Regions from separate parts of the Streptomyces sp. NBC_00448 genome, predicted to be linked through region 3. Evidence: riboswitches for the same ligand, from Rfam matches in the RefSeq annotation. Region 3 holds a riboswitch; each other region holds the start of a gene.

Region 1 (9,978 bases), 2.2 Mb from region 3:
CGGCAATCTGTGGCTGGCGGTGTGGGGTGCCGGCGAGGTGCGCTGCTACTCGCCGGCGGCGCGGCATCTGGCCACCGTCCGGGTCCCCGCCGCGTACGCCGCCGGCGTGGCCTTCGCCGGTCCCGACCTCGCCACCTTGCTGATCACCGCGGGCGGCCCCGACGGCGGCCTGTTCGCCGCGCGCCCGGGCGCCCGCGGCGCGGCCGTCCCGGCGTGGAACGGCGTCAGCCGCTGAGCCGGGACGGCCGCGGGGCCCGGCGTCAGAAGGTGGTGGCCGGGTTGAGCTGGGAGGTGCTGATTCCGGTGCCGGGCACCCCCCACTTGGCGAAGATCCTGGCGTAGTCGCCGTCGGCGATCAGCTTGTTGACCGCGTCGCGCAGCGCCGGGGCCAGCGGCGACTTCTTCGCGGTGACGAAGCCGACCGTGGTGGTGCTGATCTCGCCGAGGAACTTGGTGCCCGGGATGCGGGTCGCGTCGTACTTCAGGCCCAGCGTCGGGCCGAACATGACGTCGACCTTGCCGTTGGACAGCCCGAGGAAGATCGGGGCGGAGTCGGCGAAGTACTGCACCTTGTAGGGCTTCTTGCCGATCTTGGCGCAGTCGCCGGCGCCGTCGGTGAGGATCTGCTGGAACGTCGAGCCGGGGGAGGTGGCGATGGTCAGGCCGCACAGGTCGGTGAGCTTCTTGACGGAGTCGACGGAGACGTTCCTGGAGCCGAGGAACGCCTGCCCGTCGTCGAGGTAGGAGGCGAAGTCCACCACCTGCTCGCGGGCCTTGGTGGCCCCGAAGTTGTCCTGACCGACGTCGTAACGGCCATTCTGCACACCGGGGATGACGGTGGGGAAGGTGCCGTACTGCACGTCCCACTTGACGCCGAGCACCTTGGCGACGGCGTTGCGCAGGTCGACGTCGAGGCCGACGGGAGTGCCGTTCTGCTCGCCGGCGTGCGGCAGGCCCTGCACGCCGGGCTGCCGGGTGGTGCCCAGCGTGAGGGTGCCGCTGCTGCGGATCTTGGCGGGCAGTTCCGCCTTCAGTTTCGGGTCGGCGGTGATCGCGGACACCACGTCCTGGGTGGGGATGGCGGTCGAACCCGCGCCGCCCGCGCTCGGCTTGGCGGCGGCCCCGGCACCCGTGGCGGCCGGCGCGCCGGAGGAGGAGTCGTCGGAGGAACCGCCGCAGGCGACGAGCAGGGCCAGCCCGGCGCCGGCGGCGACAGTGGCGACGGCGAGTCTCGGGGCGCGGCGGTGGGAACGGCGTTCGGTGGTCACGGGAGTGCCTTTCACAAGGGGGAGCTGCGGGGGACCTGGGGGAACCGGAGCGGGAGCGCTCACCCGCGGGCGCCGGCTCAGAGCACCGCGGCCAGGAAGGACCGGGCCCGTTCGTGGCGCGGATCGCTCAGCACGTCCGCGGGGGCACCGGACTCGATGATCCTTCCGCCGTCGAGGAAGACCACCGTGTCGGCGACCTTCCGGGCGAAGCCGATCTCGTGCGTGACGACGATCATCGTCATGCCGCTGAGCGCCAGGTCCTGGATCACCGCGAGGACCTCGCCGACGAGTTCGGGATCGAGCGCGCTGGTCGGCTCGTCGAAGAGCAGCAGGCGCGGCTCCATGGCCAGCGCGCGGGCGATCGCCACCCGCTGCTGCTGGCCACCGGACATCTGCCGGGGATAGGAGTCCTCCCGGCCGGCCAGGCCGACCCGTTCGAGCAGCTCACGGGCCCGCGCGGCGGCCTGCTTCCTCGGCACGCCGCGCACCGCGACCGGCGCCTCGGTGATGTTGTCGAGCACCGTCAGGTGCGGGAAGAGGTTGAACTGCTGGAAGACCATGCCGACATCGGCCCGCTGCCGGGTGATCGCCCGGGCCCGCAGTTCGTGCAGCCGCCCGCCGTCGTGCCGGTAGCCGACGAGGTCGCCGCCGATCTCCACGAAGCCGGCGTCCGGCTTCTCCAGGTGGTTCACGCAGCGCAGCAGCGTGGACTTGCCGGAGCCGGACGGGCCGAGCAGGACGGTCACCTCGCCCTCGCGCACGTCGAGGTCGACGCCGTCCAGCACGACGTTCGCGCCATAGCTCTTGCGCAGGCCCCGGACGCGCACCAGGGGCCGCTCGTCGTCGCTCATGACAGCCCCACCGCGGGGGACTTGGCCGGGCCGAACAGCGGGATGTTGGCGCGGGCCACCTGCCAGAACCCGCGCGGCGGCCTGCCGCCGGACCGGTTGTTGCCGCGGGCGTAGTGGCGCTCGACGTAGAACTGCCCGATCGACAGCAGCGTGGTCAGGATGATGTACCAGATGGTGGCGACCAGCAGCAGCGGCATGATCAGGAAGTTCTGGTTGTAGATCAACTGGCTGGAGTAGAGCAGGTCCTGTACGGCGATGACGCTGACGATCGAGGTCGCCTTGAGCATGCCGATCAGCAGGTTGCCGGAGGCCGGGATGATCGCCGGCATGGCCTGCGGCAGCACGATCCGGCGGAAGATCCGTCCCTCGCCCAGCCCCAACGCCCGTGCGGCCTCGCGCTGTCCGGGGTCGACCGACAGGATGCCGCCCCTGACGATCTCCGCGGAGAGCGCGGCCACGTCGAGGGTGAGCCCGACGTACGCGGCCAGGATGCCGCTGAACAGGTGCGCGGTCCTCACGTCCGCGAACTCCGGTCCGAACGGCACCCCCACCGACAACCGCGGGTAGAGCGAGGCCAGTTCGTACCAGAAGAGCAGTTGCACCAGCGGCGGGACCGAGCGCACCAGCCAGACGTAGCCGAAACTCAGGGTGCGCAGCACCGGGTTGCGCGACAGCCGCATCGCGGCGACGCCGACGCCGAGCAGGTAGCCGCTGGCCATCACCGCGCCGGTGAGCCACAAGGTGAGTTCGAGCCCGTGCAGGATCGAGCCGCTCAGGAAGTAGTGGCCGACCACGTGCCATTGGAAGCGGGGGTTGGTCACCAGGGTGTGGACGAGCATCGCGAACAGTACGAGCAGCACGGCCGCGGAGATCCACTGCCCCGGGCGGCGCAGCGGCACCAGCCGCGCGGCGAGCAACTCCCGGTCGGCCGGGCGGGTGTCCAGGTGCCGGGGCCGGGGCGCCCGAGCCGTGCCGTCGGTTACGGGCGGGGGATGGTCGGGCGCGGCCGTGGCCGGACCTGAGGTGTCGTGCTGGGGCATGTCGGTGTTCCCGTCTCGTCGGGGACCGCGGCGACGGCGCGTGCGGACGCGACGGCCCCACGCGGGGGCCGGTCTGCCGCAGCGGGCCACCGGGAGGGAGGGGAGGAAGCCGGGTGAAGTCGAGGGAGGTCGGGGAGAGTCGGGGAAGGTGCCGCCGCGAAGGAAGAAGGCGTACGCGGTCCGGCCGCGCGTCGATCACGGAGGCCACGTCATCCGCGGTGCATTGGAAGGGAGTTCGGGGTGGGGCAGGGCCGTGCGTCGGCCGGGCCGACCCGGATACGGGGGAGGGGCGCCGTACGCGGACGGACGGCGGTTCCGCGGGTCCACGCTCAGGCGGGCGGCGTTGCCTCGCCCGAGCGATCAGCGGATGTCAGCCGGCAGCGTTCAACCAGCGTTCGGACAGCGGTTTTCCGAGTGCCGGCAGCGGTCAGCGGACCGCGGGCGTTCCCGGACACAGCGCGCTGCAGACCCGGAGCAGATCGACGTGCCGCCGGACCACCCGGGTCTGGGCGAAGCCACGGGGGCAGAGTGCGAGGTCGCGTCGATGTGTGTCCATGCCCGTCCCCTCGCTCTCGCGGTGCGGCCGGCGTCGGGTGTCCCGGCCGGTCGTGTCGGTCGCATCGGGCCTGTTGACAGCACCCGTGTCCACAGCACGTTAACCGCAGGGCGGCGGTCAGACAATCCCCCTCGGTGCCGCACGCCGTCCGGAGCGACGGACGTCACTCCCGCCGGGAGGGGATTGTGTTCGACCGCGCGACGGAGTTACCGTGCTTGCAGGTCATGAGCGTCAGCAACCAAGGCCCTGGCCGGCTGACCGGCAACCCTCCTGTCGCGGTGGGGTGCTCCAGGTGACGACCCGGCGGAGCCGAAGACGGCTCGGCAAGCGCGAGCTCGAACAGGCGTGAGCCGATCGAGGTGGGAGGTGGCGAAGTGCGCGGCAGCAGCGAGCAGTTGATGTCCGGCAACGCCCCCGTCACCGCCTCCGGCATCGTCACGTACTCACGGCGCCACATCGACCTGCAACGTGTCGCCGGCGCCCTGTGTCCGGGCGCGTCGACGGTCCGGCCGCCGCGTCAGGCCGGCTGACCCTTCCGCACCCCGCGCTCCGCGCACCCCTCCCTTCCGCCGACCCACCCGGGGACCCCGTTCCCGGCGCGGGCCCCGTCCGGTACCCGTTCGGCCTGCCCTCGTCGTACGCGGCACACGGCACGACGCGCATGCCGTGCAGGCCGTACCCCGCACTCCGTACGCCCCGCACGGTCCCGTCGGCCCCGCGCATCACGTACTCCGTCCAGTGCCGTACGGCGTACACCCCCGTCGTACGCCCACGCCGTACGCCCCGCCCACCTCACGCCCCGACCTCCACGTCCCGGCCACGCGCCCGCGGCCGTCCGAGCAGGAAGCGGTACGTCCATGTCCCGATCCACCACCCCCCTCCACCTGGCCGTCGCCCTCGACGGCGCCGGCTGGCACCCCGCGGCCTGGCGGGAGCCCGAGGCCCGGCCCGCCGACCTGTTCACCGCGTCGTACTGGGCCGAGCTGGCCGCCGAGGCCGAACGCGGCCTGCTGGACCTGGTCACCATCGAGGACTCGCTCGGCCTGCAGTCCGCCCTGCCCACCGGCCCCGACGAGCGCACCGACCAGGTGCGCGGCCGGCTGGACGCCGTACTGACCGCGGCCCGGATCGCGCCGCTGACCCGGCACATCGGCCTGCTGCCGGTCGCGGTGGTCACCCACACCGAGCCGTTCCACCTGTCGAAGGCCGTCGCCACCCTCGACTACGTCAGCGGCGGCCGGGCCGGGGTGCAGGTGCGGGTCTCCGCCCGGGCGGACGAGGCCGCGCACTTCGGCCGGCGCAGCCTGCCGCGGCTGCCGGTCACCGAACTGGACTCGCCCGCCGGACGCGCGCTGCTGGCGGAACTGTTCGGCGAGGCCGCCGACTACGTCGAGGTGGTGCGCCGGCTGTGGGACAGCTGGGAGGACGACGCGGAGATCCGCGACGTGGCCACCGGCCGCTTCATCGACCGCGACAAGCTGCACTACATCGACTTCGAGGGCCCGCACTTCAGCGTCAAGGGCCCCTCCATCACGCCGCGCCCGCCGCAGGGCCAGCCGGTGGTGGCCGCGCTCGCGCACCGCACCGAGCCGTTCCGGCTGGTCGCCGGATCGGCCGACCTCGGCTTCACCACCCCGCACGACACCGGCCAGGCGACGGCGATCGTCACCGAGATCCGCGAGGCGCAGGAGCAGGCCGGCCGGGCCGGCGAGACCGTACACGTCTTCGCGGACCTGGTGGCGCTGCTCGACGAGGAACCCGGCCGCGCCGCCGAGCGCCGGGCCCGGCTGGACGCCCGGCTGGACGCGCCGTACGCCGGCGACGCCCTGGTCTTCGCCGGCACCTCCGCCGAACTCGCCGACCTGCTGGAGGAGTTCGCCCGGTCCGGGCTGACCGGGTTCCGGCTGCGGCCGGCCACCCTGCCGTACGACCTGGCGCGGATCAGCCGCGATCTGGTGCCCGAACTCCAGCGCCGCCGGGCCTTCCGCGAGGCGTACCAGGCCGACACCCTGCGCGGCCTGCTCGGACTGCCGCGCCCGGCCAACCGCTACGCCCCCGCCTGAGCCCCACCCCGCGCGAAGCCCCAGGAGGCAGACCCCGCATGAGCAGCACGCCCAAGCAGATCCATCTCGCCGCACACTTCCCCGGCGTCAACAACACCACCGTGTGGAGCGATCCGGCGGCCGGCAGCCAGATCGACTTCAGCTCCTTCGTCCATCTGGCGCAGACCGCGGAACGCGCCAAGTTCGACTTCCTGTTCCTGGCCGAGGGGCTGCGGCTGCGCGAGCAGGGCGGCCGCATCCACGACCTGGACGTGGTCGGCCGGCCGGACACGTTCACCGTGCTCGCGGCGCTCGCCGGTGTCACCGACCGGCTGGGGCTGGCCGGCACCATCAACTCCACCTTCAACGAACCGTATGAGGTGGCACGGCAGTTCGCCTCGCTCGACCACCTGTCCGCAGGCCGCGCCGCCTGGAACGTGGTCACCTCGTGGGACGAGTTCACCGGGCAGAACTTCCGCCGCGGCGGCTACCTGGCCCGCGAGGACCGCTACGAGCGCGCCCGCCAGTTCCTCGCCGCGGTAAGGGAGTTGCTGGACTCCTGGCAGGGCGACGAGATCGTCGCGGATCGGGCGGACGGCACCTTCCTCCGCGCGCCCGGGCCCGGCCGGTTCGACCACCGCGTCGACCAGTTCGACATCGGCGGCCACTTCAACGTGCCGCGCAGCCCGCAGGGCCACCCGGTCGTCTTCCAGGCCGGCGACTCCGAGCAGGGACGGGAGTTCGCGGCCTCGGCCGCCGACGCCATCTTCACCCGGCACGGCACTCTGGAGGCCGGCAAGGCGTTCTACGCCGACGTCAAGGGCCGGCTGGCGAAGTACGGCCGGACGCCCGAGCAGCTGCTGATCCTGCCCGGCGTGACCTTCGTGCTCGGCGACACCGAGGCCGACGCCCGCGAGAGGGCCGACGTGATCCGGCACCAGCAGGTCAGCGGGGCCACGGCGATCACCTTCGTGGAACGCCTGTGGAACCGCGACCTGAGCGCGTACGACCCGGACGGGCCGCTGCCGGAGGTGGAGCCGCGCTACGACGACAGCGCGGAGCCGATCGTGCGCGGCCGGGCCGACGCCAACCGGGACGACCGCCGGGAGACCGTCGCCCGCTGGCGGGCCGTCGCCGAGGAGAAGAAGCTCTCGCTGCGCGAGCTGGTCATCGAGCTGACCGGGCGGCAGTCCTTCATCGGCACCCCGTCCCACGTCGCCCAGGAACTCGACGCGTTCGTGCAGGCCGACGCGAGCGACGGCTTCATCCTCGCCCCGCACCTGACCCCCGGCGGCATCGACGAGTTCGCCGACACCGTGGTGCCGCTGCTGCAGGAACGCGGCGTCTTCCGCACCGAGTACGAGGGTGAGACGCTCCGCGACCACCTGGGCCTGGCCCACCCGGGCCGGCCGGCCGCGGCCGGCCGGACGAAGGCGGCGTCGTGAAGTTCCTCGCCATCACCCTGATCGTGCACGCGCCCCACCCGGTCACCGGCGTGCGCACCTCCACCCGCGACCGGTTCCGCGAGGTCGTCGACAACGCCCTACTGGCCGAGGAGTTGGGCTTCGACGGGTTCGGCGTCGGGGAACGCCACGAGCGCCCGTTCATCTCCTCCTCGCCGCCGGTGGTGCTCAGCCACCTCGCCGCCCTCACCTCCCGCATCCGGCTGTTCACCGCGGTCACGACGCTCAGTCTGCTCGACCCGGTGCGGGCCTACGAGGACTACGCGACGCTCGACCATCTCTCCGACGGACGGCTGGAGTTGATCGTCGGCAAGGGCAACGGCTCCGCCCAGCGCGAGCTGTTCCATGTCACCACCGACGACCAGTGGGACCGCAACGCCGAGAGCTACGAACTCTTCCGCACCATCTGGCGGCAGGACCGCACCACCGCCAGCCCGCGGTTCCGGCCCGAACTGGACGACGCCGAGGTGTGGCCGCGCCCCCTCCAGCAGCCGATCCGGGTCTGGCACGGCAGCGCCACCAGCCGGGAGTCGGTCGACCTGGCCGCCCGCTACGGCGACCCGCTCTTCTCCGCCAACGTCACCAACCCCATCGAGCCCTACGCCGAACTGGTCCGCTACTACCGGGAGCGGTGGCAGCACTACGGCCATGATCCGGCGCTGGCCACCGTCGGCGCGGGCAGCGCCGGCTACTACGCGGCCCGCACCTCGCAACAGGCGATCGCCGCGTACCGCCCGGTCTTCGAGGGCCGGCTCGCCTTCCAGAAGCAGCTCGGCGTGGAACCGGTCTTCCCCACCCTGGAGGACTTCGTCGAACGCAGCTCGGCGCTGATCGGCAGCCCGCAGCAGATCATCGACAAGGTCCACCGCTACCACGAGCAGTTCGGCCACTCCGTGCTCCACCTGCACGCCGACGCCGACGGCCTGACCGACACCCAGCACCGCGACGCGCTCGCCCTCTTCCAGTCCGACATCGCCCCCACCCTGCGCCGGGACATCCCCGACCCGCCGTGGACCTGGGGCCCGGTCGGCGTCGAGGCCGCTGCCGGCACTCCGGAAGCCACCCCGGAATCCACTTCGCCAGGCGCTCGGGAAGCCACTTCGGCAGCCGGCGCCGCAACCGGTACCGCAGCCTCCTCCGCCGCCACCGCCTGACAAGGAGCACCACCGTGGCACACACCCCGCTCGCGGTCCTGGACCTCGTGCCGATCTCCTCCGGTTCCACCGCAGGCCAGGCGCTGCGCAACAGCATCGACCTGGCCCAGCACGCCGAGCGCCTCGGCTACACCCGCTACTGGTTCGCCGAGCACCACCTCAACCCCGGAGTCGCGGGCACCTCCCCGGCCGTCGTGCTCGCCCTGACCGCCGCCGCCACCAGCACCATCCGGCTCGGCGCCGGCGCGGTGCAGCTCGGCCACCGCACCGCCCTGTCCACGGTCGAGGAGTTCGGGCTGCTGGACGCCCTGCACCCGGGCCGGTTCGACCTGGGCCTGGGCCGCTCCGGCGGGAAGACCCCGCCGGCCGCCGCCCGGCAGCCGGCGCTGACCGCCACCACCCCGGTGGTCGACGGCCGCACCCCGAACGGCCTGCGGATACCCGCCCGGTTCTCCTTCGAGCGGCTGCTCACCTCGCCCCGCTTCGTGCTCCACCAGAAGCTGCTGGCCCAGCCGGGCGCCGAACCGCAGCCGTACGACGAGCAGATCGCCGACATCCTCGCGCTGCTGGCCGGCAGCTACATCGCGGACAACGGGGCCGCCGCGCACATCGTGCCCGGCGAGGGCGCCGACCTCCAGGTGTGGATACTCGGCAGCAGCGCCGGGGTCAGCGCCCAGACCGCGGGCGCCAACGGCCTCCGGTTCGCGGCGAACTACCACGTCAGCCCGGCCACCGTACTGGAGGCGGCGGAGGGTTACCGGGCGGCGTTCGTGCCGTCGGCGGAGCTGGACCGGCCCTACGTGAGCGTGTCCGCCGACGTCGTGGTGGCCGAGGACGAGGGCACCGCAAGGGAGTTGGCCACCGGCTACGGCCCCTGGGTGCACAGCATCCGCACCGGCGCGGGCGCCATCCGGTTCCCCACCCCCGACGAGGCCCGGGCCCGCGCTTGGAGCGAGGAGGACCGGGCACTGGTGGCGGACCGGGTCGAGACGCAGTTCGTCGGCACCCCGCAGCAGGTCGCCGACCAGCTGGAGACGTTGCGCGACGCCACCGGCGCCGACGAGCTGGTGGTCACCACCATCACCCACGACCACGCCGACCGGGTGCGTTCCTACCAACTGCTGGCCGAGGAGTGGAAGCGACGATGACGACGACCAGGGCGCAGTGCAGGGACGAGCGGCGCGAGACGCACGGCCCGCGGCAGCCGGTCCGGCCGCCCGCCGCCGCGCACCGGGCCGAGGGCACCGGACGGACGCCGGTGCCCGCCCGGCCTGAGCGCCAACTGCCCTCCGAGGAAGGTGCGTTCGCCTCCACCGAACTCCGGCGGGTGTTCGGCGCGTTCCCGACCGGCGTGACCGCGATCGCCGCCCTGGTGGACGGCGCGCCCGTGGGCCTGGCGGCCAACTCCTTCACGACGGTCTCCCTCGACCCCCCGCTGCTGTCGGTCTGCGTGGCGCACACCTCCACCACCTGGCCTGCGCTGTCCGACCGCACCCGGATCGGCGTCACGGTGCTCGGCGCCGACCAGGAACGCGACTGCGCCCAGCTCGCCGCGCGGGGAGCCGACCGGTTCGCCGGCCTCGACTGGCACGCCACCGCCGACG
Region 2 (9,978 bases), 1.5 Mb from region 3:
GCGCGCTGCGCGGCGGTCAGGCCGTTGAGCACCGACTGCGCCTTGGCGAGCTTGGCCTGCGCGTCCTTCTTGTTCTTGGCCAGGTCGGTGCGGGTGCTCTGCACCTCCGCGAGCTTCGCGGCCGCCTCCGCCCGCTCCTGGTCCAGCGTCTGCTTCGCGTTCTCCAGCTGCGTGAGCGCACCGGCCTGGAGCGAGGTGATCTGGTCGAGCGAACTCGCCTGGTCCAGATAGTCGTCCGGGTTGGAGGAGAGGAAGAGCTGGAGCGAGGGGTCGATGCCACCGCTGCGGTACTGCGAGGCCGCGATCGCGCCGATGTTGTCCCGCAGCTTGTTCAGGTGCTCCTGCTGGCGGGCGACCTGGTCCTGGAGGTTCGACGCGTCCTTCTGCAACGACTTGAGCTTCTCGTTGGCCGCGTCGTACTTCTGGGTGGCCTGCTCGGCCTGGTCGTAGAGCGCGTCGACCTTGGTCTTGGCGTCCTTGACGGACTCCTTGGCCGGGGCGGCGGCGTTGGCAGCCTGCGAGGACAGCGCGACCGCTGCCGCCGCGGTGGCGGTCAGCACGGTGACGCGCACGCGGCTTGTCGGCTTGGGACGACGGTGGGACGCCACGAAGGCGGTCTCCTTCTTCCTTCAGCCGCCTACCGGTTCACTGGCGGGCGGCCTCCGAGCGCCACCCGGGTTGGATGATCGACTGCGCGGAGGTACGAGCCCAGACCCTAGTGACCGAACTGTGATCGGTTCAAATCCTTGCAGGCAAAATCTCGACCGCTTCGCATATTCTTTACGCGCCCTGTACCCGGGGTGAGGGCAGGAGGACACTGCGTTGGCGGTCGTGCGCTCGTGAACGCAAGCCGCCGTCGAACGGCCGGAAAAAGCCGGTGAGTTCACGCCACCACCACAGAGCGCGCGGGAAACCTCCCGCGCGCTTCGCACCGTCCGTACGCCTGTCGGGCGCTATGCCCGTTTCACACCCGGGCGAGCCGTTTGAGCAGCAGCACCGAGGCGACCGGGCGGGCCCCGGCCTTCGCCACGCCGTCGGCGACCTCGCGGTCCGCGGAGACCACCACGATCTGCCGCCCCGGCGGCTCCGCGCGCACCAGCCGCCGGATCAACTCGTCCGCGGTCTCACCGGCCTTGGAGAACAGCACCCGCACCCCGCGCGGCGGCGCGAGCAGCACCGGCATGTCCAGGTCGGCGCCGTCGAAGACGCAGGTCACCTCCGCGCCGCTCTGCGCGGCCAGCGCCGCCAGCCCGCCCAGCAGCCGCAGCCGCTGCTTCTCCAACGGCAGCGCGGGATAACCGGTCTTGGTGACGTTGTAGCCGTCGACCACCAGGTGCGCCTGCGGCAGTGCGAGGAGTTGGTCCAGCAGCGCCGGGTCGGTCGCGGACAGCGCCCGGGTGGCGATGTCCCGCGCGCTGAACGCCCCGGGCGCGACCGCGTCCACGGTGTCCGCGGGCCGTACCCCGAGCGTGTCGCGCGGGGGCAGCGCCAGCTCGCGGCGCAGCCCGGCCGCCGCGTCGAGCACCGTGTCCAGCAGCAGCCGCAGCCGGACCTCCTCCACGCTGCGGCCCTCGCGCACCGCGCGCCGGCCGGCCTCCACCACCGCCTCGGCCTCGGCCAGCCGGGTCCGCAGCCGGCGCGCCTCGCTCTCGGCCGCGGCACGCTCGCGCGCGGCGGCCGCCCGGGCCTCGTCCAGCTCGGCCTGGAGTTTGCGCTGCGCGGCCTCGGCGCGCTTCACGTCGCTGTGCGCGGCCCGCAGTTTGCGGTGCAGCGCGTCGCCGTCCTTGCGTACGGCGTCGAGTTCGCCGCGGGCGCGGGCCGCGTCGGCGCGGGCCTGGGCCTGGAGCGCGACCACCTCCTCGCGCAGCCGGGCGAGTTCGCGGACCGTCTCCTCGTCGACCCGCTCGGCGTCGGCCCGCTGGGCCTCCTCGCCCGCGGTCGCCACGAGCTTGGCCCACCCCTCCGGCCGCAGCAGATACGCGGCCGCGGCCACGTCCAGCGGGTCGGCGGCCGGCGGCGGGGTGCCGGAGTCCAGCGCCCCGGTCAGCTCCGGCTGCGCCTCCCGCAGCCGCCCGGCGACCTTCAGCCGGAAGCCGGGGTCCGACTCCAGCGCGGCGGCCAGCGCGGTCGCCGCGTACTTCACCCGGCGGGACGGCGTGAAACGGGCATACGGCCGCAGCGACACCGGCAGTTCGGGGAAGGTGAACCCGCCGAAGGCGTCGGCGGCGATGGCGACCACCCGGTGGCGTACGCCTTCGGGCAGCGGCCGGTCGAGCGCGGACTCGACCGCGCCGTCCTGCTCGGCGCCGCGCGCGTCGTCAGCCGCCGCGTCCCCGCCCGCCTCGTCCTCACCCGCCGCGTCCGCGTGCTCCACGTCCGTGTGCTCCGCGGCATGCTCGGCGGAAGGCTCGGCCGGGCCGGTACGGTCGGCGGGCGCGCTGCTGTCCGCGGGCACGGCGCGCTCCACCGGCTCGGCGTCCCGCGCCGCTCCGGCGCCCGGCCCGCTCTCCTCGTCGGGCAGCGGTAGGCCGCCGTTACCATCCACCAGTCACTCCCTGTCGGGTTCCTCGGCGCCCTCCCGGCCCCCTTCGATCCCTCCGGCCGCCGCCTGCTGCTTCCATTGTCCCCGTAACAGAGCTCAACCCGTCGCGGAACCGTCCGTCACGTCCTTGCCAGGGCGGTCCACCAGTTCGACCTGGTCCACCGCGTTGCACCAGCGGCAGCGCACGGACTCCACGGTCTCGCTGAGCACCTCGGTCTCCTCGGTGCGCGGCTCACCGCCCAGATCGAGGTGGACGTACTCGACCACGCGGGTCGAGCGGGTGACGTCGAACCTGGTCAGATTGCCGCACAGCGTGCAGCGCCACCGGGTGGTCGCGGTCGGCAGGGGAACCGTCATCGGCTCCGCACCTCTTCTCGTCTCGGTGCGTCTACTAGGCGGACTATGGCTCACCCATACCCAACGTGAGGGGCGTGTGTGCCCCGGTCACCCTACGGCCTCGGAGGTCCGGCGCGCTGCGGCGAGGCGGTCCTTGCCGGTTGGTCCCGTTCCGTCATGATCAGTGCATGGTCATCCCGGTGTACGACAAGAACCCGGTCCGCCGCCCGCCGGTCGTGACCTACGCCCTCATCGGCATCTGCACCGTGGTGTTCCTGCTCAGCCCGCTCTCCGGCTTCGTCCGGCTGCACGGCAGCGGGCACGCGCTCCAGTGCGCGCAGACGGTCTACTTCGACCGCTGGGGCGTCATCCCCAGCGAGCTGTTCCACGGGCGGCTCCCGGTCGGCGAGCTCGACCTGCCGGCCGGCTGCAAGACCCCGGGCACGTTCCCCAAGGTGCCGTTCCTGTCCGTGCTCACCTCGATGTTCGTGCACGGCGGCTGGCTGCACCTGATCGGCAACATGCTCTTCCTCTACGTCTTCGGCGACAACGTCGAGAACCGCATGGGCCGGGTCCGCTTCGCCCTCTTCTACCTCGCGGCCGGCTACCTCGCCACGTACGGCTTCGCCTTCGCCAACACCGACGACACGCAGAGCCTGGTCGGCGCCTCCGGGGCGATCTCGGGTGCCCTCGGCGCCTACCTCTACCTCTATCCCAAGGCCCGCGTCACCAGCCTCTTCCCTTTCCTCTTCTTCGTGCCGCTGCGGTTCCCGGCCTGGGTCGTGCTCGGCTTCTGGTTCGTCCTGCAGTGGCTCGCCGCCCAGACCGCGCAGGGCGGCCCCGGCGTCGCCTACCTCGCCCACGTGGTCGGCTTCGCCTTCGGGTTCCTGTGGGCATGGGTCTGCTACCGGCCACGGCGTAAGGTGAGCGTCGTCATCGGACCCACCCAAGGAGACGTCCAGCCGTGATCACCGCGATCGTGCTCATCAAGACCTCAGTGGACCAGATCCCCGAGATCGCCGAGTCGATCGCCGCGTTGGACCACGTCAGCGAGGTGTACTCCGTGACCGGGACGTACGACCTGGTCGCACTCGTACGAGTGGCTCGCCACGATGACCTCGCGGACATCATCCCCGGGCAGATCTCCAAGATCCCGGGGGTGGAAGTGACCGACACCCACGTCGCGTTCCGCACGTATTCCCAGCACGATCTGGAGGCCGCGTTCTCCATCGGGCTGGACTCCTGAGGAACCGCAGGCCCTGCCCCCGACGGTCCGCTCCGGACCATCCGGTCCGCCCGGGCTGGTCGCGCAGTTCCCCGCGCCCCCGTGGGGGCACCCTCCTTCCGCGGGAGGAGCCGCACACACCCAGGGGCGCTGGGGGAACTCACGGTGACGGGGAAGCGGGCGGTCCCGTTACCGTACGGGCACGCACCGCCCGGCCTCGGTGCGGTAGCGCCACGCCGCACCGTCGCGGACGAGGGTCCGCACGGCCCCGAGGAAACGCTCGATGTGCTCCTCCGGCGTACCCGCCCCGAAGCTGACCCGCACGGCGTTGAGGGAGCGCTCGCCGGGCGCCGCGTCGGGCGCCCCGCACTCCCCCGGCTCGTCCGGCTCCGTGTCGAGCAGGGTCCGCACCAGCGGGTGCGCGCAGAACAGCCCGTCCCGCACCCCGATCCCGTACTCCGCCGAGAGCGCGGCCGCGAAGTGCGAGGAGTTCCAGCCGCGGACGACGAAGGAGAGCACGCCGACCCGGGCGGAGCCGGACCCGAACAGGGAGAGCACGCGGACCTCGGGAAGCTCGGCGAGCCCGTCCCGCAGCCGGGCGAGGAGTTCACGCTCACGGGTGACAAGGGAGTCGAAGCCGGCCTCGGTGAGCGCCTTGCACGCGGACGCGATGGCGTACGCGCCGATCACGTTCGGCGACCCGGCCTCGTGGCGGGCGGTGCCGGAGTGCCATTCGACGGACAGCCCTTCGCCGGAGCGCGCGACCTTGCGGGTGGCGCCGCCGCCCGCGAGGTACGGCTCGGCGGCCCGCAGCCAGTCGGCCCGGCCGGCGAGCACCCCGGCGCCGAAGGGCGCGTAGAGCTTGTGCCCGGAGAAGGCGACCCAGTCGACGTCCAGCGCGGTGATGTCCACCGGGTGGTGCGGGGCGAGTTGGGCGGCGTCGAGCACGATCCGCGCACCGTGCCGGTGCGCGGCGGCGGCCAGTTCCCGTACCGGCCAGATCTCGCCGGTGACGTTGGACGCGCCGGTCACGCAGACCAGCTTCGGGCCCTTGGGGGCGCCGTGCAGCGCCACGTCGAGGGAGGCGACGGCCTGCTCGGGGGTGCGCGGCGCGGGCAGGTACTCCACCCGCGCGCCGTCGGCACGCTGCCAGGGCAGCAGCGCGGCGTGGTGCTCGGTGTCGAAGACGAAGATGCGGGTGCCGGCCGGGAGCGCCGAGGCCAGCAGGTTGAGCGAGTCGGTGGTGGAGCGGGTGAAGATCAGCTCGTCGTCCGGCCGGCAGCCGAGGAACTCCGCGACGGTCTCGCGGCTCTGCTCGAACAGGTCGGTGGACAGCTGCGACAGGTAGCCGGCGCCGCGGTGCACGCTGCCGTAGTAGGGCGCGTAGGCGGCGACGTCGTCCCACACCCGCTGGAGGGCGGGGGCGCTGGCGGCGTAGTCGAGGGCGGCGTACCCCACTTCCCCGCCGGTGACGAGCGGCACCCGCACGTCACGGCCGAGCACGGGCAGCGGGGTGGTCGTACAGGCGGGGCAGTCGGTGGCGGCGGTGCCGGCGGCGGGGCGGGCGGCGGCGCTGACGCCGGTAGTGCTGGTGGGACCAGTGGTGCTGGTGGTGACGGTCAAGGCGAACTCCCGGCGGAAGGCAGGCGAAAGCACCACGAAGCGTGCAGCCGAAAGCGACTGCGCGGGCGGCGCGGAGCATGGTGATCGGGCGGAATTGCTGGTTGCAGAACCGGGGCCGACTGGCCCTAACGCATTCGCTTGCTCATGAAAGAACTCCCCAGTCCGGCTTGCTGTGAGCCTCGCTGCATCACAGCCTGGTCATCACCCGGGGCACCCCGCCTCGGACGGAGGGTTGCCGGACAGCGAGCCGGGGCCTTTGCGCTGTCACTCGTGACCTGGAACAAGATTGTGCCATACAGCGACGCGGGCGCAAGATGCCGTCCGCTCAGTGGACGGCGCCTCACGCCCGCGCCCGCACGCTGTGTACCGATATGCCCGTTCCGCGCCCACCGGCGGTACGCGCCCGCGTACGTTCCGGTGTCCGCGCGCCACGCCGCTACCCGCGGGTGGCCGCCACCCACCGCTCCAGCACGGCCTCGGCCGCACCCGAGTCGATCGACTCCGCGGCCCGCTCCAGGCCCTTGATGATGCGCTCCTCCAGCGTGCCGCCGCTCGCCGGCGTCAACGCGGTCAGTGCGGCAGCCGAGTTGAGCAGCACCGCGTCCCGCACCGGCCCGCGCTCACCGGCGAGCAGCCGCCGGGCCACGTCCGCGTTGTACGACGCCTCGCCACCGCGCAGCGCCTCCACCGGCACCAGTTCCAGGCCGACGTCCCGCGGGTCGAAGCCGGCGTGCTCGACCTTGCCGTCCCCGACCACCCACACCTGCGAGGTCGCGGTGGTGGTCAGCTCGTCCAGGCCGTCGTCACCGCGGAACACCAGTGCGGACGAGCCGCGTTCGGCGAGCACCCCGGCGAGGATCGGCGCCATCCGCAGGTCCGCGACCCCGGTCGCCTGCGCCTTCACCCGGGCCGGGTTGGTCAGCGGGCCGAGGAAGTTGAACGGTGTCGCCACACCCAACTCGCTCCGGGCGGTGGCCACATGACGCAGCGCCGGGTGGAACCTGACGGCGAAGCAGAAGGTGATGCCGACTTCCTGCGCGACCTCGGCGACCCGCTGCGGCGACAGGTCGAGGTTGACGCCCAGCGCCGCGAGCACGTCGGACGCGCCGCTCCTCGACGACGCCGACCTGCTGCCGTGCTTGACCACCCGGGCGCCGGTGCCGGCCACCACGATCGCCGACATCGTGGAGATGTTCACGGAGTTCGACCGGTCGCCGCCGGTGCCGACCACGTCCACGGTCGGGCCCGGCACCTCGATGGTCGTCGCGTGCGCGTACATCGCCTCGACCAGTCCGGCGATCTCCGCAACCGTCTCGCCCTTGCTGCGCAGCGCCACCGCGAAGCCGGCGATCTGGGCGTCGGTGGCCTCGCCGCTCATGATCGAGTCCATCGCCCACGCGGTCTCCGCGGAGCTGAGGTCGTCCCTGCGGATCAGGGCGCCGAGGATGTCCGGCCACGAGCGCGCGGCCCCGGGTTCGCCTCCGGCGGGGTGCACAACGCTCATGGCTTCACGCTCCTGGAATACGGCAACACGTCTGACCGCACCCTATCGGTGGGGTGTGCTCCGCAGGGGCGCGTGGGGGTCCTCCCGTGCACCCGGGGTACGCCCGGGAACGACAAGGCCGCCCGGGCGTACCCGGGCGGCCTTGGCAGCGTGTCGACGGCTCAGTGGTGGCCGTGGCCGCTGGTGATCTCTTCGTACTCCTCGACCGTCGGCTTCGGGATCTGGCTGTGCTCGCCGTAGAACCCCTGGGAGAGCCTCGCCTGCACCTTCGCGACGGGGCTGACCTTGCGCGCGACACCGTTCTCGTCGGTCTCGGGCCCGAGGTCCAGCGGCTGCGGCTGGACGTGCGCGGTGAGCACGTGCAACTGCTGCTGCGACAGCGGCTCGTGCACCTCGATGAACTCGCCGTGCGGCAGCCGCTTGATGATGCCGCTCTCCCGCCCGTGCAGCACCTTGTCGCGGTCGCGGCGCTGGAGCCCGAGGCAGATCCGCTTCGTGACCCAGAACGCGGCCGGTGGTGCCAGGAAGAAGGCGACCCGCACGAACCAGGTGATCGCGTTGATCGACAGATGGAAGTGCGTGGCGAACAGGTCGTTGCCGCCACCGATCAGCAGCACGAAGTACAGCGTCAGCCAGGCGACGCCGAACCCGGTGCGCACCGGACGGTTGCGCGGACGGTCCAGCAGGTGGTGCTCGCTCTTGTCCCCGGTGACCCAGGACTCGATGAACGGGTACACCGCGATGGCCATCATCACCAGCGGGAAGACCATCAGCGGGATGAAGACGCCGAGCACCAGGGTGTGGCCCCAGGCCCTGATCTCCCAGCCGGGCATCACACGGATCAGGCCCTCGGAGAAGCCCATGTACCAGTCTGGCTGGGCCCCGGTGGACACCTGGTCCGGCCGGTAGGGGCCGATCGACCAGATCGGGTTGATGGTGGCGATCGCGGCGATCGCGGCGATCACACCGAAGACCAGGAAGAAGAAGCCGCCCGCCTTCGCGGTGTAGATCGGCAGCAGTGGCGAGCCGACCACGTTCTTCTCGGTCTTGCCGGCACCCGGGAACTGGGTGTGCTTGTGGAAGAACACCAGGATCAGGTGGGCCACCAGCAGACCGGCCATCAGACCCGGCAGCAGCAGGATGTGCACCGAGTAGAACCGGCTGACGAAGTCGTGCCCGGGGAACTCCCCGCCGAACAGGAACATCGACAGGTAGGTGCCGACGATCGGCGTGGAGAGCACCGCGCCTTCCATGAACCGCACGCCGGTGCCGGACAGCAGGTCGTCCGGGAGCGAGTAGCCGGTGAAGCCGGTGAACATGCCCAGGAAGAGCAGGGTCCAGCCGAAGAGCCAGTTCAGCTCGCGCGGCTTGCGGAACGCGCCGGTGAAGAAGACGCGCATCATGTGCACGATCATCGCGGCGATGAAGATCAGCGCGGCCCAGTGGTGGATCTGCCGGACCAGCAGGCCGCCGCGGACCTCGAAGCTGATGTGCACCGTGGAGGCGAACGCCTCGGACATCCGCTGGCCGTCGAGCGGCGCGTACGGGCCGTTGTAGACGACCTCGTTCATGCTCGGGTGGAAGAACAGCGTCAGATACACACCCGTGAGGATGAGGATCACGAAGCTGTAGAGGCAGACCTCACCGAGCATGAAGGACCAGTGGTCCGGGAAGATCTTGCGCAGGTTGGACTTGGCCAGCTTGTAGAGTCCGAGCCGGCCGTCGGTCCACTCCGCGACCCGCTCACCGGGGTTCGTCGGGCGGCCACGCCGGGTCGGTGCATCGGTCGTGGTGCTCATGAGCGCTCCCAGAATGCCGGGCCGACGGGCTCCTCGAAGTCGCCGAGGGCGATGAGGTTGCCCTCACTGTTGACGCTGATCCGGAGCTGCGGCAGCGGGTGACCCGCGGGACCGAAGAGCACCCGCGCGCCGTCGGAGAGGTCGAACGTCGACTGGTGGCACGGGCAGAGCACGTGGTGCGTCTGCTGCTCGTACAGGCTGATCGGGCAGCCGACGTGGGTGCAGATCTTGGAGAAGGCGACGATGCCCTGGTGGCTCCAGTCGCGCTCGCGCTTGTCCTTGATGTCGTCCGGCTTGAGCCGGATGATCATCAGGGCCGCCTTGGCGATCTGCTCCTGGAAGTCGTCCTGGCTCTCTTCGAGTCCGTCCGGCTGGGCGAAGGTCAGGGAGCCGACGACGACGTCCTCGGGACGCAGCGGCTGGTTCGTGTTGGTGTTGATCAGCTGCTTGCCCTTGGCCCAGATGGTGTGGTCCAGCTTCTTCTCCGGCAGCGGGCCGAGGTCGCGCAGGATCACCAGGCCGGCCAGCGGCACCATGGTGAGCGCGCCCATCATGGTGTTGCGGATCAGCTTGCGGCGGCCGAAGCCGCTCTCCTTCGCGCCGGTGATCCACTGCTGGCGGACGTTCTCCCGCAGCTCGTCGTCGGCGTCGATACGGTGCCGCTCGTCGGCGACCTCCTCGTCCGACATCAGCGTCCGGGCCCAGTGCACGGCGCCCGCGCCGATGCCGAACAGCGCCACGGCCAAGGTGAGGCCGAGCGAGAAGTTCAGCGCACTGACATGCCCGAACGGGAAGATGTAGACGATCTTGTCGACCGGGAAGATGACGAAGCACGCGATGAACGCGATGGTGCCGAGCATCGACAGCGTGAACAGGCCGGCCACCACTCGCTCGGAGTGCCTGGCCGCCTTCTCGTCGATGTCCTGGCGCCGGTGCTCGTGGGGCGGCA
Region 3 (9,978 bases):
CCCCTTTGGCGCCGTGCTCGCCGCACCCACCGTGCTTCACCCATCCCCCCGCATCGCGCCAGCCACCCGAGAAGGACGAACGAGCCGCACATGACCGACCAGTACACCGAGTTGCGCCGGGAGTTGGAGACGCTCACCACGGAGGCGTTCCGACCCGAACTCGCCGAGATCGACCGGCTGTCCACACTGGAGATCGCGCGGATCATGAACGGCGAGGACCTCACCGTGCCGGCCGCCGTCGCCCAGCAGCTGCCGCTGATCGCGACCGCCATCGACGGCATCGCCGAACGCATGGGCCGCGGCGGCCGGTTGGTCTACGCCGGCGCGGGCACCGCCGGACGGCTGGGCGTACTCGACGCGAGCGAGTGCCCGCCGACCTTCAACACCACACCGGGACGCGAGGTGGTCGGACTGATCGCGGGCGGCCCGGCGGCCATGGTCACCTCGATCGAGGGCGCCGAGGACAGCAAGGAACTCGCGGCGGCGGACCTGGCCGCGCTGGACCTCACCGAAGCCGACAGCGTGGTGGGGATCTCCGCGTCCGGGCGCACGCCGTACGCCCTCGGCGCGGTCGAGGCCGCCCGCCGGACCGGTGCGCTGACCGTCGGGCTGTCCTGCAACGCCGGGTCGCCGCTGGCCGCGGCCGCCGACCACGGCATCGAGGTCGTGGTCGGGCCCGAACTCGTGGTCGGCTCCACCCGGTTGAAGGCCGGCACCGCCCAGAAGCTCGTGCTCAACATGCTCTCGACGATCACGATGATCCGGCTCGGCAAGACCTACGGCAGCCTGATGGTCGACGTGCGGGCGTCCAACGAGAAGCTGCGGGCGCGCTCGCGCCGTATCGTCGCCCTCGCCACGGGTGCGGCCGACGCCGCCATCGAGGAGGCGCTCAGCGCGACCGACGGCGAGGTCAAGCCGGCGATCCTGGCCCTCCTGGCGAAGGTGGACGCCCCGACCGCCCTCCGCCTCCTCGCCGCCTCCAACGGCCACCTCCGCAAGGCGCTTGACGCGGTGAACTGACCCACCGGGGTGCCGTGTTCTGCCGGTTCAGGGACCACCTGTCAGTGGGTGGTTGCGCGCGCGGTTCCCCGCGCCCCTGAGCAACCGCGGCTTCTTCCGCGGAAAGAGCCGCACAAAACCAGGGGCGCTGGGGGCACCTCCCAGGCGAAGCCCTGGGGGTGGGGGTACCTCCCGGCGAAGCCAGGGGGAGAACGGCGCGACAAGCCCACCACCGGCAGGTGGTCCCTCGGCCGACAGCGCCAGGCACCCCGGTGGGTCGCTTCCCCCCGGGACGGGTGGAGCATGATGGGGGGATGAGCGATCTGAATGAGCTGGGCCTGACCACACTGGCAGGCGAGGAGACCACCTTCGGCCGACTGACCGGCGGAAAAGCCGCACTCGTGGTGAACGTCGCCAGCCAGTGCGGGTTGACCCCGCAGTACACCGCGTTGGAAGAACTGCACAAGGAGCTGTCGGGGCGGGGCTTCACCGTCGTCGGCTTCCCCTGCAACCAGTTCGGCGGGCAGGAGCCGGGCACGAACACGGAGATCCAGGAGTTCTGCTCCACGACCTACGGTGTGACCTTCCCCATGACGGACAAGGTCGAGGTCAACGGCCCCGACCGGCACCCCGTCTACCGGACGCTGACCGGCCAGGCGGACGCCGAGGGCGAGGCCGGCGACGTGCAGTGGAACTTCGAGAAGTTCCTGGTCGACCCGGCCGGCCAGGTCGTCGCCCGCTTCCGCCCGGGCATCACCCCGCAGGACCCCGAACTGCGCGCCGCGGTCGAGTCCGTGCTCCAGGGCTGATCCGCGCACACCTTCCCGCACGCGCGACGGCGCCCCCTCCCGGGAAGGGAGGGGGCGCCGTCGTCACGCGTGTGCTGGACGCCGATCCGGGGGGATCAGAAGTCCATGTCACCGCCGGGCATGCCACCCGGGGCGCCCGCGGGGGCCGCCTTCTCGGGCTTGTCGGCGATGACCGCCTCGGTGGTGAGGAAGAGCGCGGCGATGGAGGCCGCGTTCTGCAGCGCGGAGCGCGTCACCTTCGCCGGGTCGATGATGCCCTCGGCGACGAGGTCGACGTACTCACCGGTGGCCGCGTTCAGACCGTGGCCGGGGGTGAGGTTGCGCACCTTCTCCACCACGACGCCGCCTTCGAGGCCGGCGTTGACCGCGATCTGCTTCAGCGGGGCCTCGAGGGCGATCTTGACGGCGGCAGCGCCGGTCGCCTCGTCACCCTCCAGCTCCAGCTTCTCGAAGACGGCGGACGCCTGGAGCAGGGCCACGCCACCACCGGCGACGATGCCCTCCTCGACGGCGGCCTTGGCGTTGCGCACCGCGTCCTCGATGCGGTGCTTGCGCTCCTTGAGCTCGACCTCGGTGGCGGCACCGGCCTTGATGACGGCCACGCCGCCGGCCAGCTTCGCCAGGCGCTCCTGGAGCTTCTCGCGGTCGTAGTCCGAGTCGCTGTTCTCGATCTCGGCGCGGATCTGGTTGACCCGGCCGGCCACCTGCTCGGTGTCACCGGCGCCGTCGACGATGGTCGTCTCGTCCTTGGTGATGACGACCTTGCGGGCGCGGCCGAGCAGGTCGAGGCCCGCGTTCTCCAGCTTGAGGCCGACCTCCTCGGAGATGACGGTGCCACCGGTGAGGATGGCGATGTCGCCGAGCATGGCCTTGCGGCGGTCACCGAAGCCCGGGGCCTTGACGGCGACGGACTTGAAGGTGCCGCGGATCTTGTTGACCACCAGGGTGGAGAGGGCCTCGCCCTCGACGTCCTCGGCGATGATCAGCAGCGGCTTGCCGGACTGCATGACCTTCTCCAGCAGCGGAAGCAGGTCCTTCACCGCGGAGATCTTGGAGTTGACGATCAGGATGTAGGGGTCGTCGAGCGACGCCTCCATCCGCTCCAGGTCGGTGGCGAAGTAGGCGGAGATGAAGCCCTTGTCGAAGCGCATGCCCTCGGTGAGCTCGAGCTCGAGCCCGAAGGTCTGCGACTCCTCGACGGTGATGACGCCTTCCTTGCCGACCTTGTCCATGGCCTCGGCGATCAGCTCGCCGATCTGGGTGTCGGCGGCGGAGATGGAGGCGGTGGAGGCGATCTGCTCCTTGGTCTCCACATCCTTCGCCTGCTCCAGCAGCGCGGCGGAGACGGCCTCGACGGCCTTCTCGATCCCGCGCTTGAGGGCCATCGGGTTGGCGCCCGCGGCGACGTTGCGCAGGCCCTCCTTGACCAGAGCCTGGGCCAGGACGGTCGCGGTCGTCGTGCCGTCACCGGCCACGTCGTCGGTCTTCTTCGCGACTTCCTTGACCAGCTCGGCGCCGATCTTCTCGTACGGGTCCTCGAGTTCGATCTCCTTGGCGATGGAGACACCATCGTTGGTGATCGTGGGGGCGCCCCACTTCTTTTCGAGGACCACGTTCCGGCCCTTGGGGCCCAGGGTGACCTTGACGGCGTCGGCGAGCTGGTTCATCCCGCGCTCAAGGCCGCGCCGTGCCTCCTCGTCGAACGCGATGATCTTGGCCATGGTGAAGTGTCCTCCGCGGACTGGGTTGTTTGCGCTCGGGACCGTGTGGTGCCCGCGACGGACGGACCGCCGGCCACCGGTTCCTTCCCGGCACCCGTACGACCCTCACCGACCCGGCCCTGCTGTCACTCTCACAGGGAGAGTGCTAACGCCAATGATTAGCACTCTCCCTGTGCGAGTGCAAGCGGTCCTCGGGTGCCCACGCCTCGTTGGAGGGGCTCCCTCGCGGGCGGGCGGCGCCCACCCCCCGTGGGCAGGGGCGCCCTTGCGGCGTGGGTCGCACCCACGCGGACCTGCGTGTTCGGCCGCTTCCGTGGCGCGCCGCGCCCGCCGGCCCAGCCCCCGCGGCGAGTTGCCGGGCCGCCTGCCCGTCGGTGGCCGCTCGCGCAGTTCCTCCCCCCAGAGCTTCGCCTGGGAGGTGCCCCCAGCACCCCTGGGTGGGCACCCGGGCGGGAAAAGGGGGAGCCGCACCCCCGTGGGGTGCGGCTCCTCCGTGTGAAAGGTCGCGTCGATGGCCGAACGCGCCGTGAAGTCAGCCGGCGAGACGGACCATGTCCGCCTGCGGCCCCTTCTGACCCTGCGAGATCTCGAACTCGACCCGCTGGCCTTCTTCGAGGGTGCGGTACCCGTCCATTTGAATCGCGCTGTAGTGGACGAAGACATCCGCACCACCGTCGACCGCGATGAAGCCGTAGCCCTTCTCCGCGTTGAACCACTTGACGGTGCCCTGAGCCATTCCTAACTCCCCTATTGCTGGCCCTATCGCGGCCCCGCACTTCACGGGCCCGGGTCAGACCTCACCCACCCGTTCACCCCTTACCGTCGACAGGTGGGGGTCCTGGGGGGCGTGCGCCGGAACGCGTCGACCGCGGCTGAATGTATCTGCACGGATGCCGTCTGCAACAGGTCAATCGGACGAGAATTCTGGGCGCGACCCATCGGAAATAGTCCGAGAAAAAACGATAAGCCGGGGCAACCCGGGCCGGACATAGAGGGCGAAACGGAGAATTCGTTCGTGAATTTGGCGATAAATCGCCGCAGCCGGCTCGACCGGGTGTCCGCGCTACGAGATTGCCCCCGGCAACTGTACAACTTTTCAACTACCACCCTGTGACGCGGATGCCCCGTCCACCCGAAGGGGTGAACGGGGCACAAACCGCCAGAACCCGCACCGGCGGACCAACTCCCGCTGGGCGGCGGCCGGTTCGGTCGCCGAGACGAAGTCCGTCCGCGAGGTTCAGCCGCCGGCTACCGCGGGAATGATCGAGACGCTCGCGCCATCCGGCACGGCCGTCTCCAGCCCTTGGGAAAACCGCACGTCGTCGTCGTTGACATACACGTTCACAAAGCGCCGCAGCTTTCCTGCGTCATCCAGCACGCGCGCCGAAATGCCCTTGTGATCGCGCTCGAGCGAGCCGATCACCTCGGCGAGGGTCGAACCCTCGGCGGACACCTCGGCCTGGCCGCCGGTGTAGGTGCGGAGAATGGTGGGGATACGTACGGAAGCACTCATGCGAGGCCAGCCTCTCGGAATGCGGCAAGGGTCGGGCGAATGGTCGCGGTCGGTCCGGTGGTCGGCGCCACCGCGTCCAGGGTCTTCAGTCCGTCGCCGGTGTTGAGCACGACGGTCTCGGCGGCCGGGTCGAGCTGCCCGGACTCGATCAGCTTCTTCAGCACGCCGACGGTCACACCGCCCGCGGTCTCGGCGAAGATGCCCTCGGTCCGCGCGAGCAGCTTGATCGCGTCCACGATCTGCTCGTCGTTCACGTCCTCCACGGCCCCGCCGGTGCGCCGGGCGATGTCCAGGACGTACGGGCCGTCCGCCGGGTTGCCGATCGCCAGCGACTTGGCGATGGTGTCCGGCTTCACCGGCCGCACGACGTCGTGCCCGGCCTTGAAGGCCGCCGACACCGGGGAGCACCCCTCCGCCTGGGCACCGTAGATCTTGTAGGGCTTCTCCTCGACCAGGCCGAGCGCGATCAGTTCCTTGAGGCCCTTGTCGATCTTGGTGAGCTGCGAGCCGGACGCGATCGGGATGACCAGGTTGTCGGGCAGCCGCCAGCCGAGCTGCTCGGCGATCTCGTAGGCGAGCGTCTTGGAGCCCTCGCCGTAGTACGGCCGCAGGTTGACGTTGACGAAACCCCAGCCCTCGCCGATCGGGTCGCCGATCAGCTCGGAGCAGAAGCGGTTCACGTCGTCGTAGGAGCCCTCGATGCCGACCAGTTCGCCGCCGTAGACCGCGGCCATCACGACCTTGCCGGCCTCCAGGTCGTGCGGGATGAACACGCAGGAGCGGAAGCCCGCCCGGGCGGCTGCGGCGCCGACCGCGCCGGCCAGGTTGCCGGTGGAGGAGCAGGACAGCGTGGTGAGCCCGAAGGTGCGGGCGGCCTCCAGCGCGATCGCGACCACCCGGTCCTTGAAGGAGTGGGTGGGGTTGCCGGAGTCGTCCTTGACGTGCAGGCCGCCGGTGATGCCCAGTTCGCGGGCGAGGTTGTCGGCCTTGACGAGCTTGGTCCAGCCGGGGTTGAGGTTCGGCTTGGTGGCGACGTCGACCGGCACCGGCAGCAGCGGGGCGTACCGCCAGATGTTGGTCGGCCCGGCCTCGATCCGCGCGCGCAGCGCCTCGGGGTCGCCGGTCGGAAGGTCGTAGGCCACTTCGAGCGGCCCGAAACACTCCAGGCAGGCGAAGACCGGGCTCAGCGGATAGCGGGTGCCGCACTCCCGGCAGGACAGCGCGGCGGCCGGTCCGAACGGTGCGGGTGCTCCGGCGTCCTGGGCACCCTGGGCGCCGAGGGCGGAGTCGGTGGTGGTGGTACTTGCGACGGTTTGCGCAGCCATGACAGGCGAGGCCCTTTCTCCTCATCTTCCTCGCACGCGGGCGCGTCACGAGACGGAATTGGCACCTTCCCCACCGTGCTTGACCTCGCGGTCGGCGGGAGGGTTGCCGGGGCTTCTACGGGCCGTTCCCTCTGCCCCTCTGGATGAGCGGTATGGCGACCGGGCGGTACGGACCGCACCCGTCGCGTTTGTCACGCGCCACGCCCCCGGCATGCGGTGGCGTCACGCGTTGTTCAAGACTGTAACCGACACGGGTGGCGGTTGAGATAGTCGTCCGCACCGCGAGATGGATCACACGCCCGGCATCAGGGCGTGTCCGAGGGAGAGGACTCACGTGCTCGACGAGGTGGAGCACTGGCTGCGCGGGAGGTCGTGGTCGGCCGCCGACCGGCCGCTTGACCTGCTGCTCGCCGCCAAACGCGCGGCCGGCAGCCAGGGCACGGTCAGCGTGGTGCTGCCGGCGCTGGACGAGGAGGACACCGTCGGTGCCATCGTGGCCGCGATCCGCCGGGACCTGATGTCCGCGCAAGTGCCGCTGGTGGACGAGCTGGTCGTCGTCGACTCCGGCTCGACCGACCGTACGGCCGAGGTCGCCGCCGCGGCGGGCGCCCGCGTGGTCGACCGGGACGCGATCCTGCCGCGGCTGCCGGCCGTGCCCGGCAAGGGCGAGGTGCTGTGGCGGTCGCTGCTGGTGACCAGCGGCGAGATCGTCTGCTTCGTCGACGCGGACCTGCGCGGGTTCGACGCCCGCTTCGTCTCCGGGATCGTCGGGCCGCTGCTCACCGAGCCCGCCGTGCAGCTGGTCAAGGCGATGTACGACCGCCCGCTGGAGACCGGCGGGACCGTGGTGCCCGCGGGCGGCGGCCGCGTCACCGAACTCGTCGCCCGCCCCCTGCTCAACCTGCACTGGCCGCAGCTGGCCGGCTTCGTCCAGCCGCTCGGCGGCGAGTACGCGGCCCGCCGCTCGCTGCTCGAACGGCTCCCGTTCCCGGTCGGGTACGGCGTCGAACTCGGCATGCTCATCGATGCGTTGGGCCTGGTCGGGCTGGACGCGCTCGGGCAGGTCGACGTCGGGGTGCGCCATCACCGGCACCAGGACGGCCAGGCGCTCGGGCGGATGGCGGCGGCGATCTACCGGACCGCGCAGGTCCGGCTCGCCCGGGGACAGCTGGTACGGCCGCGGCTCACGCAGTTCGGCCGCTCCGGCGCCGCCTTCGTCCCCAGCACCCACCCGGTCGACACGGAGGAGCGGCCCCCCATGAGCGTCCTGCCGGAATACCTCGCCCGCCGAGCGGCGTAGCGCGGCATCGCGACGGGCGAAGGGCACCGAATACACGTTTGAGCTGCGCGGCAAATGGCTAGGCTCGCGGCATGGAGGGATCTTCGCAGGGTGCCCGGATTCTGGTCGCGTCGAACCGCGGCCCGGTGTCGTACACCGTGGCAGCCGACGGCACCCTGGGGAGCCGTCGCGGTGGCGGCGGCGTCGTCTCGGGGCTGAGCGCGATCGGCCCGGACGCGGGCGCCGTGTGGGTGTGCGCGGCGCTCTCGGAGGGTGACCGGGAGGCGGTGCGGCGCGGCGTCGCCGAGCCCGGGGTGCGGATGATCGCGGTGCCGCCGGAGGTGTTCCACTCGGCGTACAACGACATCGCGAACTCGGTGCTGTGGTTCGTGCACCACCTGCTCTACCAGACCCCGTTCGAGCCGGTCTTCGACGAGGAGTTCCGCGGCCAGTGGGCCGCCTACGAGGCGTACAACGCGGCGTTCGCCGACACGCTCGCCCAGGAGGCCGCCGAGGGCGCCGCCGTCCTCGTGCAGGACTACCACCTCGCGCTGGTGCCCGCGCTGCTCCGCGAGCGCCGCCCCGACCTGCGGATCGGCCACTTCTCGCACACGCCGTGGGCCCCGCCGGACTACTTCCGCCTGCTGCCCGACGACGTGGCCGCGCACCTGCTCGAAGGCATCCTCGGCGCCGACCGGGCCGCGTTCCTCACCCGCCGCTGGGCCGCCGCGTTCGCCGCGTGCTGCGCCGACGTGCTGGGCGCCGAGGTATCCGCCGACGGCGAGGCGGTCACGTACCGCGGCCGGACCACCCGGCTGGGCGTGCACGGACTGGGCGCCGACGGGGAGTTCCTGCGCGAGCGCTCGCAGCGGCCCGACGTCGGCGAGCGGATGGCGGCGCTGCGCGCGGAGGCCGGGCCGGGGCGGCGGCTGATCGTCCGGGTGGACCGCACCGAGCTGTCGAAGAACATCGTGCGCGGCCTGCACGCCTACCGGCAGCTCCTCACCGAGCACCCGGGTTGGCGCGAGCGCGTGGTGCACGTCGCCTTCGCCTACCCGTCGCGGCAGGACCTGGCGATCTACCGGGAGTACACCGCGGAGGTCGCCCGGGTGGCCACCGCGATCAACGACGACTTCGGCACCGACGGGTGGACGCCGGTCATCCTCAAGGTCGACGACGACTTCGCCCGCTCGCTCGCGGCCTACCGCCTCGCCGACGTGGCGCTCGTCAACCCGATCCGCGACGGCATGAACCTCGTCGCCAAGGAGGTCCCGGTCGTCTCCGACCAGGGGGTCGCGCTCGTGCTGTCCCGCGAGGCGGGCGCCTTCGAGGAGTTGGGGGACGACGCCTTCACCGTCAACCCCTACGACATCCGCGCGACCGCCGTCGCCCTCAACCTCGCGCTCACCCTCCCCGAGGCCGACCGTGCCGACCGCACCAAGCGCCTCGCCGCGGCAGCCACCGCGCTCCCCCCGAGCCAGTGGTTCCTCGACCAACTCCACGCGCTCGGCGGGTAGTCGGACGCCATCCGGGCCTTTCGGGCTCTCCGGGCCATCCCGCGAGGAGGGCGCCGTCCTCAATCGGCCACGCCGGCAGCCGGCAGGAGGAGGGCCGGGGCGGCCGCGGCCGACGTCAGCGCGAGCACCACGGCGAAGGTGAGGCCGTACGCCGAACCGGTTCCATGGTGGCGCAGCGCGCTCTGGAGGAGGACGGCGAGCAGGGCGGCCCCGAAGGACCCCCCGAGCTGCTGGGCGATGCGGGTGATGACGCCGGCATGGGGGATGTCCGCACGGCCGAGCCCCCGGTAGGCACCCAGCATGATGGCGATGTTGGCCGCGCTGAGCCCGAACCCGCGCACGACGAGGGCGGCGGCGAGCAGGAGCCCCGGGGGGTGCCGGGCGGCGAAGGCGAAGGGCAGCGTGCCGAGGGCGGTGAGCGCGAACCCCGCCAGTACGACCGGACGCGGCCCGATCCGGTCGGCGAGTCCGCCCGCGGGGCGGGCCAGCAGGCTGCCGACGCCCTGCGGCACGAGCAGCAGCCCGGCGGCGACGACGGACGCGCCCCGCACCTGCTGGTAGTAGAGCGGGAGCAGCAGCATCGAGCCGAAGAGCGCGAACCCGGAGAGGAACAGCAGCGCGGAGGACGCGGCGAAGCCGCGCGAGCGGAACAGGCGCAGGTCGAGGAGGGGGCCGCGGACGCGCAGCGCGCGGAGGGTGAAGGCACACAGCAGGAGGGCGCCGAGGGCGAGCGGCAGCAGCACCCGGGTGCGGGCGGCGGCGCCGGTGCCCGCGGTGGCGAGGGCGTAGACGAGGGCGGCCAGCCCCGGTGAGAG

The links. A riboswitch is a leader RNA that binds a small molecule or an ion and turns the genes downstream of it on or off. The one in region 3 is predicted to bind S-adenosylmethionine.
Region 1: another riboswitch for S-adenosylmethionine. It lies ahead of OG370_RS08060 (putative leader peptide); the one in region 3 lies ahead of thrC (threonine synthase).
Region 2: another riboswitch for S-adenosylmethionine. It lies ahead of OG370_RS11030 (aminotransferase class V-fold PLP-dependent enzyme); the one in region 3 lies ahead of thrC (threonine synthase).

Annotation. Positions count from the first base shown of each region.
Region 1 covers NZ_CP107913.1:1,906,197-1,916,174, reverse strand. Annotated here, with positions in the region: gene OG370_RS08080 (SMP-30/gluconolactonase/LRE family protein) at 1-235, shown strand, start outside; gene OG370_RS08075 (transporter substrate-binding domain-containing protein) at 261-1,268, opposite strand; gene OG370_RS08070 (amino acid ABC transporter ATP-binding protein) at 1,346-2,119, opposite strand; gene OG370_RS08065 (amino acid ABC transporter permease) at 2,116-3,159, opposite strand; SAM riboswitch class IV at 3,936-4,051, shown strand; gene OG370_RS08060 (putative leader peptide) at 4,090-4,245, shown strand; gene OG370_RS08055 (LLM class flavin-dependent oxidoreductase) at 4,573-5,778, shown strand; gene OG370_RS08050 (NtaA/DmoA family FMN-dependent monooxygenase) at 5,817-7,202, shown strand; gene OG370_RS08045 (LLM class flavin-dependent oxidoreductase) at 7,199-8,374, shown strand; gene OG370_RS08040 (LLM class flavin-dependent oxidoreductase) at 8,389-9,522, shown strand; gene OG370_RS08035 (flavin reductase family protein) at 9,519-9,978, shown strand, end outside.
Region 2 covers NZ_CP107913.1:2,591,014-2,600,991, forward strand. Annotated here, with positions in the region: gene OG370_RS11005 (C40 family peptidase) at 1-608, opposite strand, end outside; gene OG370_RS11010 (NYN domain-containing protein) at 965-2,374, opposite strand; gene OG370_RS11015 (hypothetical protein) at 2,639-2,899, opposite strand; gene OG370_RS11020 (rhomboid family intramembrane serine protease) at 3,067-3,846, shown strand; gene OG370_RS11025 (Lrp/AsnC family transcriptional regulator) at 3,843-4,124, shown strand; gene OG370_RS11030 (aminotransferase class V-fold PLP-dependent enzyme) at 4,293-5,612, opposite strand; SAM riboswitch class IV at 5,885-6,002, opposite strand; gene trpD (anthranilate phosphoribosyltransferase) at 6,163-7,230, opposite strand; gene qcrB (cytochrome bc1 complex cytochrome b subunit) at 7,392-9,029, opposite strand; gene qcrA (cytochrome bc1 complex Rieske iron-sulfur subunit) at 9,026-9,978, opposite strand, start outside.
Region 3 covers NZ_CP107913.1:4,082,709-4,092,686, forward strand. Annotated here, with positions in the region: gene murQ (N-acetylmuramic acid 6-phosphate etherase) at 91-1,020, shown strand; gene OG370_RS17250 (glutathione peroxidase) at 1,314-1,808, shown strand; gene groL (chaperonin GroEL) at 1,904-3,529, opposite strand; gene OG370_RS17260 (cold-shock protein) at 4,062-4,265, opposite strand; gene OG370_RS17265 (MoaD/ThiS family protein) at 4,767-5,042, opposite strand; gene thrC (threonine synthase) at 5,039-6,367, opposite strand; SAM riboswitch class I at 6,386-6,517, opposite strand; gene OG370_RS17275 (glucosyl-3-phosphoglycerate synthase) at 6,702-7,667, shown strand; gene OG370_RS17280 (alpha,alpha-trehalose-phosphate synthase (UDP-forming)) at 7,739-9,163, shown strand; gene OG370_RS17285 (MDR family MFS transporter) at 9,223-9,978, opposite strand, start outside.